Regions from separate parts of the Vibrio stylophorae genome, predicted to be linked through region 1. Evidence: predicted binding sites of a transcription regulator. Region 1 holds the regulator's gene; each other region holds the start of a gene.

Evidence for each region. The regulator MetJ, encoded in region 1, represses methionine synthesis genes. The targets are predictions, from matches to a motif close to TTAGACNTNTANANGTCTAA.
Region 2: metK (methionine adenosyltransferase) is a predicted target of MetJ. The motif match lies at 858-877, and genes of this name have one in related genera.
Region 3: metE (5-methyltetrahydropteroyltriglutamate--homocysteine S-methyltransferase) is a predicted target of MetJ. The motif match lies at 1,046-1,065, and genes of this name have one in related genera.
Region 4: metN (methionine ABC transporter ATP-binding protein MetN) is a predicted target of MetJ. The motif match lies at 1,331-1,350, and genes of this name have one in related genera.

Annotation. Positions count from the first base shown of each region.
Region 1 is NZ_CAKLDI010000001.1:2,643,188-2,645,394, forward strand. Features, by position in the region: gene L9P36_RS12335 (O-succinylhomoserine (thiol)-lyase) at 1-762, opposite strand, end outside; gene metJ (met regulon transcriptional regulator MetJ) at 970-1,287, shown strand; gene L9P36_RS12345 (malic enzyme-like NAD(P)-binding protein) at 1,417-2,207, opposite strand, start outside.
Region 2 is NZ_CAKLDI010000001.1:459,103-461,309, reverse strand. Features, by position in the region: gene tkt (transketolase) at 1-588, opposite strand, end outside; gene metK (methionine adenosyltransferase) at 945-2,096, shown strand.
Region 3 is NZ_CAKLDI010000001.1:1,795,522-1,797,728, reverse strand. Features, by position in the region: gene L9P36_RS08265 (coniferyl aldehyde dehydrogenase) at 1-890, opposite strand, end outside; gene metE (5-methyltetrahydropteroyltriglutamate--homocysteine S-methyltransferase) at 1,108-2,207, shown strand, end outside.
Region 4 is NZ_CAKLDI010000001.1:2,243,148-2,245,354, reverse strand. Features, by position in the region: gene L9P36_RS10440 (methionine ABC transporter permease) at 1-175, opposite strand, end outside; gene metN (methionine ABC transporter ATP-binding protein MetN) at 165-1,199, opposite strand; gene gmhB (D-glycero-beta-D-manno-heptose 1,7-bisphosphate 7-phosphatase) at 1,422-1,979, shown strand; gene L9P36_RS10425 (ABC transporter permease subunit) at 2,164-2,207, shown strand, end outside.

The DNA of each region.
Region 1 (2,207 bases):
CGCGCGCATTCTTGGCGCCAAGGTACGCAGACCTCGCAGCGTTAAATAGGCATCAAAAGGAGATCCAGTCGCGCCCAAACAATTTCCCCACCAGGTCAGCTGTTCAACATGCGCTTGGCTTTTGGCAATAGCAACGCCCGCCACCACATCGGAGTGACCATTGATATATTTGGTGGTGGAGTGCACCACGAAGTCCGCACCCAGCGAAATGGGCTGCTGTAAAATCGGCGATAAAAAGGTGTTATCAACGGCGAGCCAAGCATCAATGGCTTTGGCTTGAGCACTAATAGCGGCGATATCAACCACCCGAAGGAGCGGATTAGACGGGGTTTCCAGCCACACTAACTTTGGCTTTTGTGCCAGTGCCTTTGCCAGTGCTTGCGAGTCACTTTGATCAACAAACAGCACCTTGAAATCGCCCTTTTTCGCCCGCGATTCAAATAAACGATAGGTACCGCCATAGCAATCATGGGGCGCAACGATCAGATCAGCAGGACTGAGCAAACTGACAATCAAGTTAATCGCAGACATGCCGCAGTTGGTGACCACGCCACCGGCGCCGCCCTCAAGCTCGGCCAGAGCATCCGCTAAAATAGCGCGCGTAGGATTGCCGCCACGAGAATAATCATACTGCGGCACTTCGCCAAAACGCTGAAAACCATAGTTGGAGGTTAAATAGATGGGAGGAACCACTGCGCCAAATTGTTGATCCGATTCGATCCCACTTCTGACGGCAATGGTTGCAGCTTGCTTCTTGCTCATAGTTCGGCCCTTCCTTGGCTGATTTGGTTGCAACACGATAACAATGCACTACAACTTGATGACTTTCCATACAGGGAATAAACATATCGCGCATCACTTGAGACGTCAACACATCTAGACGTCTATATGTTTTTGCTTATGGGAGTAAAAGCCGCTAAAATCGCACAACACTCACTTCAGTGATCGATAAGCAAAATAAGGTGAAGCATGGCAGATTGGAACGGCGACTATATTAGCCCCTACGCCGAACACGGAAAAAAAAGCGAGCAAGTCAAAAAAATTACCGTCTCAATTCCGTTGAAAGTACTGAAAGTACTCACTGACGAGCGTACTCGCCGTCAGGTAAACAACCTACGCCATGCCACCAATAGCGAGCTACTTTGCGAGGCATTTTTGCACGCCTATACTGGCCAGCCTTTGCCAACCGATGAAGATCTACGCAAAGATCGTCCTGATGATATTCCCGTTGAAGCCAAAGCATTGATGGATGCCATGGGCATTGAGTACGAAGATATCACTAAATAATCGTGAAAGTGATCAAACAAATGACAAAAAGCCTCGCAATTGCGAGGCTTTTTTCTAAGGGCTATTTCGCGTTTTTGCCGCGATTGATTCAGCCTAATTCCCTAAAGGATGTGCCTTAAACTGGATACCTTAAACCATATAGTTCTGCGGCATGGCAATGCGCGCTACGCCAGACTCAACCGCCGCTTGCGCCACCGCTTTCGCCACACGTGGTAGCAAACGCGGATCCATTGGTTTCGGAATAATGTATTCACGGCCAAAGCTCAACGCCTCAACACCTGCCGCTTTTAATACTTCTGCAGGAACCGGCTCTTTGGCCAAGTGGCGAATGGCATCCACCGCCGCAATCTTCATCTCGGTATTGATCTCACTGGCGCGTACATCAAGAGCGCCACGGAACAAAAATGGAAAACAGAGCACGTTGTTAATCTGGTTTGGATAATCCGAGCGACCCGTGCCCATAATCAAATCATCACGCACTTGATGCGCCAGCGCCGGTTTGATTTCTGGATCGGGGTTCGAACATGCAAACACAATGGGCTTGTCTGCCATCAAAGCTAGCGCTTCTGGTGGCAATAAATCTGGGCCAGAGACACCGACAAAAATATCAGCGCCTTGAATGACGTCTTCCAGCGTGCGCTTATCAGTATTATTGGCAAACAGCTTTTTGTACTCATTGAGATCATCACGACGGGTATGAATCACCCCTTTGCGATCCAACATATAGATTTTTTCACGCTGCGCACCGCATTGAATCAACAGCTCCATACAAGCAACCGCAGCTGCGCCTGCGCCCAAACAAACAATAATCGCCTCTTCCAGTTGTTTGCCTTGTAGCTCAAGCGCATTGAGCATACCGGCGGCAGTCACAATCGCTGTACCATGCTGATCATCGTGGAACACAGGTACTTGGCAGCGTT
Region 2 (2,207 bases), 2.2 Mb from region 1:
CCAACCTTCAACATGACCATCGATTGAGATGCCGTTGTCATCCCAAAATGCGATCAATTTACCCAAACCCAAGGTACCCGCCAAAGAACAGGCTTCGTGTGAGATACCTTCCATCAAACAACCGTCACCCATGAACACATAAGTGTGGTGGTCAACGATCTCATGACCTTCTTTGTTAAATTGAGCCGCAAGCGCTTTTTCAGCCATCGCCATACCCACAGCATTGGTAATGCCTTGGCCTAGTGGACCTGTGGTGGTTTCAATACCTGGCGCATAACCATACTCTGGGTGGCCCGGAGTTTTTGAATGAAGTTGGCGGAAGTTTTTCAGATCGTCGATAGAGAGGTCGTAACCGGTCAAATGTAGAAGAGAGTAAATCAACATTGAACCGTGGCCGTTAGACAGGATGAAGCGGTCGCGATCGGCCCATTTAGGATTGGTTGGGTTGTGCTTGAGGTGATCACGCCACAACACTTCGGCAATATCTGCCATACCCATAGGTGCGCCCGGGTGGCCAGAATTAGCTTGTTGTACGCCATCCATGCTCAACGCGCGAATCGCGTTAGCCAGTTGTTTACGAGACGACATGTCTGCTCCTAATCGAAAAGACGGTTTTATAGACTCATGCCAAATCAGGGCACAAGTGATGAAATAGCGGGCGCTATTGTCGCAAAATCTCACCACTTTTCGCAACGTTGAAAGTCGCCTTTTGTCGCCTTTCTTTCATCATTTTTCCTTTGAAACTCAATGTGCAGGAACGCCTTGCGCTAAGGCTTTGGTAAATAAGCAAACGATTGGCAAATTAGTAAAAATGTGCGAGATAAAAATTTGTTGATTTTGACACAGCTCAAATTAAAATAGACGTCCAGATGGAGGAACATCCACGCGTTCAGATAGCAATTTTGCTCGTGGTTTCCTATTTACATTCAAATTGGGACAACGAAATGACCAAACATCTATTTACCTCAGAATCAGTATCTGAAGGTCATCCAGATAAAATTGCGGATCAGATCTCTGATGCCGTGCTTGATGCCATTCTTGCACAAGACCCTAAAGCACGTGTTGCTTGTGAAACCTACGTGAAGACCGGCATGGTCATGGTGGGTGGTGAGATCACCACATCTGCATGGGTTGATATTGAAGAACTCACCCGTAAAACCGTACGTGACATCGGCTATGTTCACTCAGATATGGGTTTTGACGCGGACTCTTGCGCCATTTTGAACACCATCGGTAAACAATCACCAGATATCAACCAAGGCGTTGATAAAGCGGATCCAAAAGAGCAAGGCGCTGGTGACCAAGGCATTATGTTTGGTTATGCAACCAACGAAACTGACATTCTGATGCCAGCACCGATCACCTACGCACACCGTTTGGTTCAAAAACAAGCAGAAGTTCGTAAGAGCGGCAAACTTGATTTCCTTCGCCCAGATGCAAAATCTCAGGTGACCTTCCAATATGACCAAGGCAAGATCGTGGGTATCGATGCAGTGGTTCTTTCAACTCAGCACAGCGACAGCGTAAGCACACCAGATCTTCGCGAAGCGGTGATGGAAGAGATCATCAAGCCTGTATTGCCTGCAGAATGGATCAACAAAGACACCAACTTCTTTATCAACCCAACAGGTCGCTTTGTGATTGGCGGTCCAATGGGTGACTGTGGTCTAACTGGTCGTAAGATCATCGTCGATACCTACGGCGGCGCAGCGCGTCACGGTGGCGGTGCATTCTCTGGTAAAGATCCATCAAAAGTTGACCGCTCTGCCGCTTATGCAGCTCGCTATGTAGCGAAAAACATCGTCGCTGCGGGTATGGCTGACCGCTGTGAGATTCAATTGTCTTACGCAATCGGTGTAGCTGATCCAACATCTATCATGGTAGAAACCTTTGGTACTGAAAAAGTATCTCACGCGATTATCGTTGAAGCCGTTCGCCAACACTTCGACCTTCGCCCATACGGCCTACAAGAGATGTTGAACCTACTGCAACCGATTTACCAAAAAACGGCTGCATACGGTCACTTTGGTCGTGAAGAGTTCCCATGGGAAGCAACGGACAAAGCACAACTTCTTCGTGATTTCGCTGGCCTATAATCGCAAGCGCAATCTGAAAAAAGAGCACTTCGGTGCTCTTTTTTTTGCATCAAATTCGAAGAGGGATAGAGATAAGCAAAGATAAAAAAAGAGCGCTCAAGGCGCTCTTTT
Region 3 (2,207 bases), 850 kb from region 1:
TGTTGAAGTCGCTGGTGGTGCTGATCATTGATGATATGGCTCAGAGCATGCACAGCGGAATGATTTCCCATGGCCTGAGGGTAGTGATGCTGGAATCGCTCAAAATAGCGGGCAATAAAATCGGCTTTCAGCGCCTGTGGCAGCAATACGTAGTCTGGCGCCACACAAATTTGCCCGGCATTGATGCATTTGCCCAGCAAAATGGCATCGATACTGTGAGTTAAATCGGCATCGGGTAGGATCACCACGGGCGATTTTCCCCCAAGTTCTAAGGTGATGGGGGTTAGATTTTTCGCAGCGGCTTGTGCGACCAATTTGCCCACCTTGGTGGAGCCTGTAAAGAGCAGATGATCAAAGGGCAGGGCGCTAAATTGCGCGGCGATCGCTTGCTCACCTTCCACAACACAAATCCACTGGGCAAAAGGTGCTAAAAGTTGGCGCAGCGCCGCGTTGGTCTGCGGTGTCAGCTCGCTTAGCTTCACCATCACCCGATTACCCGCTGCAAGGGCGGTCACTAAGGGATTGAGGCTGAGATTGATGGGGAAGTTCCACGGCACAATAATCCCCACCACACCTTTGGTTTGATAGTGCACCTCAAGCGTTGATGGCCAAAGCGAGAGCCCTGCGCGGCGCTTTTGTGGATGCATCCAGCCTTTGAGATGTTTGAGCGTGTAGTTGAGATGATGAACGCAGGGCATGATATCTGCGAGCACTGAATCAAAGGTTGAGCGGTAGCCATAATCATGACTGAGCGCCTCAACTAGCAGCGATTGCTGTGACAAAATGGCGTTTTTTAACTGCAAAAGCAGCTCTCGGCGAGTGCTGGCATCGAGCGGTTGTTGCTGCTGTGCTTGTTTTAATGCCTGAAAATCATTGCTCAGAGTTTGCATCTGTTGATCCTGCGCTTGGCGATCCTGATGCGATTATATGTGGGATGCGCTCTGTTTGTCTGCGCTTTCAAACCGTCATTTTCCTGTGAATGAAGAAATTTCATCTGCCATGTGAAGAATGTGCAATTGAGCTCATGGGAGCATTGCGCCATATTTTAGCCATCCAGACATCTTGTTAAGCATTATATTAAACATTACTTAAGGACGAGGCTTCACCATGGCGATTACCACACATATTTTGGGTTACCCCCGCATCGGTAAAAAACGTGAATTAAAATTTGCATTGGAATCTTATTGGCGCGGCGAAAGCAGCCAAGCTGAGCTTGAAGCTGTTGGGCAAGAACTACGCGCACGTCACTGGCAAGAGCAGCAGGATGCTGGTTTAAGCTTTGTGACTGCGGGTGATTTTGCTTGGTATGATCATGTACTTACTACTAGTTTGCTATTGGGCCATGTGCCTGCGCGTCATGGTGAAGGTCATCCCGATCTCAATACACTCTTTCGTATTGGCCGTGGTCAGTCGCCCTGTGGTTGCTGCGCGGCAGCATCGGACATGACCAAATGGTTTAACACCAATTATCACTACATCGTGCCAGAGTTTCATCAAGACGATAGCTTTGACGTGCAATGGCCTCAGCTCTTTAATGAAATTCAAGAAGCGCAAAAATCGGGTCATCAGGTGAAACCTGTATTGCTCGGTCCCATCACTTATTTGTGGCTGGGTAAAACGCAAGGGGGCGAGTTCGATAAACTGGAGCTCTTGCCGCGTTTGCTCAGTGCCTACCAAAAGATTTTGGCACGCTTGAAAAAGCTCGGTGTTGAATGGCTGCAAATTGATGAGCCAGCTTTGGTGCAAGAGCTGCCAGAAGCATGGCTAAAAGCGACGAATTTGGCTTACCAGACCCTGCATGGCGATGTGAAGTTACTACTCACCACCTATTTTGACCATATCACCCATCAGCTTGAAACGATCAAAGCACTGCGCGTGGATGGTTTACATATCGATGTTGCTGCGGCGCCTGAGCAGCTCAATGCGGTTGCTGCAGCCATTCCAAGTGATTGGGTTTTGTCTGTGGGCGTGGTGAACGGGCGCAATGTTTGGCGCGCTGATTTAGCCAATTGGTATCAAACATTGGCACCTATCGCTGCAGAAAAAGGGGATCGATTCTGGCTTGCGAGTTCATGTTCATTGCTACACAGCCCAATGGATTTGGCGCAGGAGCAAAAACTGGATGCCGAAACGCAATCTTGGTTTAGCTTTGCCAAGCAAAAGCTCAGTGAAATTACGTTATTGGCCAAAGCGCTCTCAGGCGATCC
Region 4 (2,207 bases), 400 kb from region 1:
AGATACCACCCAATTTGCTCTGGTGTAGGATCACACCAAGTACAGTGCCGACGATAAAGCCAATCACACTGGCAATGGCAACCATGATCAGCGTATCGAGCATGGCACCAGGAAGTAGTGATAACAGTTTCGGTGTTTCAGGATCCGCGATCCAAGCTTGTAGACTAGCGAACATAACCAAGCACCTCCACATTCACTTTGTGCTGACGAATATAGGCAATGGCTTGCTCGCCATCCTCTTTAGTACCGAGTAGTTCGGCATGGAGCAGACCAAATTTCACGCCGCCGGCGTAGTCTAAATCTGAGCTGAGAATACTAATATCAATGTTGAACTCACGCGCCACTTGGCTTATCAGCGGCACATTTACCGAAGCGCCGGTAAATTCCAGGCGGATCAGTGGATAGCAGCCTTCTTCATATTCTGGCTGGAGGCGCTCAGCAAATTCAGCCGGAATGGTAAGGTTTAAGGTTGAGCGAATAAATTGCTGCGCTAGCGGTGTTTTGGCATGGGCAAAAATATCGCCCACAGGGCCGCTTTCAACCAGCTCACCGCCACCAATAATCGCCACATCAGAGCAAATTTGTTTGACCACAGACATCTCATGGGTGATCAGCAAAATAGTGAGGTTGAGCTGCTGATTGATTTCGCGAAGCAGATTTAAAATAGACTGGGTGGTGGCTGGATCTAGCGCACTGGTCGCTTCGTCACAAAGCAGTACCTTTGGCTTATTGGCTAGCGCACGGGCAATGGCGACACGCTGTTTTTGACCGCCACTGAGATTAGCAGGATAGACATCGCGCTTATCACTGAGGCCAACTAGTTCAAGTAATTCACTGACGCGCTGCTCGATTTCAGCTTTTGGCGTGTTGGCCAATTCAAGCGGCAATGCCACATTGGCAAACACAGTGCGCGATGAAAGCAGATTAAAATGTTGGAAAATCATGCCGATATTGCGGCGCGCTTGAGAGAGCGCTTGATCATCTAAGGTGGTGAGGTCGATACCATCGACAATGACTTTGCCGCTGGTGGGGCGCTCTAGAAGATTGACGCAGCGGATCAGCGTACTTTTACCTGCGCCTGAGGCGCCAATAACGCCAAATATTTTCCCTGCTGGGATCTGTAGATTGATATCACGCAGCGCCGCGATATCGCGTCCGCCTTGGTGAAAAATCTTATTGACCTGTTCGATTTGAATCATGGCACTTCCTACTTCCTGCGTGCTCAAGCATCTTGCCGGAATATCCTGATGATATTTTGGCATCCTGCCAGCCAGATATGTTCTCGTTGCAAATGATACTAGGGACTAGAATGAAGCAAGTCAATAGACTTTTTTATGTCTAGACGTCTAAAACTTTTTGCCGTGATTTCTTTAAGGCTGCATGCGATACTTAGCCGTTGATTGATCAAAGAGAATGCAATTTTGTCAAACCCAGCCGTTTTTATTGACCGAGATGGTGTCATTAACGTTGACCATGGTTATGTGGCGACCACCGATGATTTTGAATATGTCGAAGGTGTTTTTGATGCCTGCCGCGCGCTTAAAGCGCAGGGTTACCTATTGGTTTTGGTGACCAACCAATCGGGGATCGCCCGAGGTTATTTTAGTGAAGACCAGTTTCTATCCCTTACTGAATGGATGGATTGGAACTTTGCAGACAACGGCGTGGATTTTGATGGCATCTATTATTGTCCGCATCACCCAGAGCATGGCATTGGCGAATACAAGCAAGATTGTGATTGTCGTAAACCCAAGCCTGGCATGTTTTTCTCTGCGCGCGATTTTCTAAAAATCGATATGGCCAATTCAGTGATGATTGGTGACAAAGCCGATGATATGCAAGCGGCGATCAATGCGGGTATTGGTACCAAGGTGTTGGTGCGCACCGGCAAGCCGGTGACTGAGCAAGGCGAAAGCTTGGCTGATGCAGTGCTTGATAGTATTGCTGATGTGCCAGCTTATTTGCGCGATCGCGCATAATCGACCATCGCTTGATTGCCAATGTATGCAATATCCAATTGTGCGCTTGCTGTCTAGAATGATCGGCGAACAATGTGACTGAATTATGAGACCACAGCCAAGGCTGTGGTCTTTTTTTTGTTTCGTCTTATATACTTGAGCGTATGTTTTTTGATCATCGGCCGACAAGGATGGATTTGCCGCTATGCCCAGTTATATCGCTCGCCGCTTACTTTTGATGATCCCCAC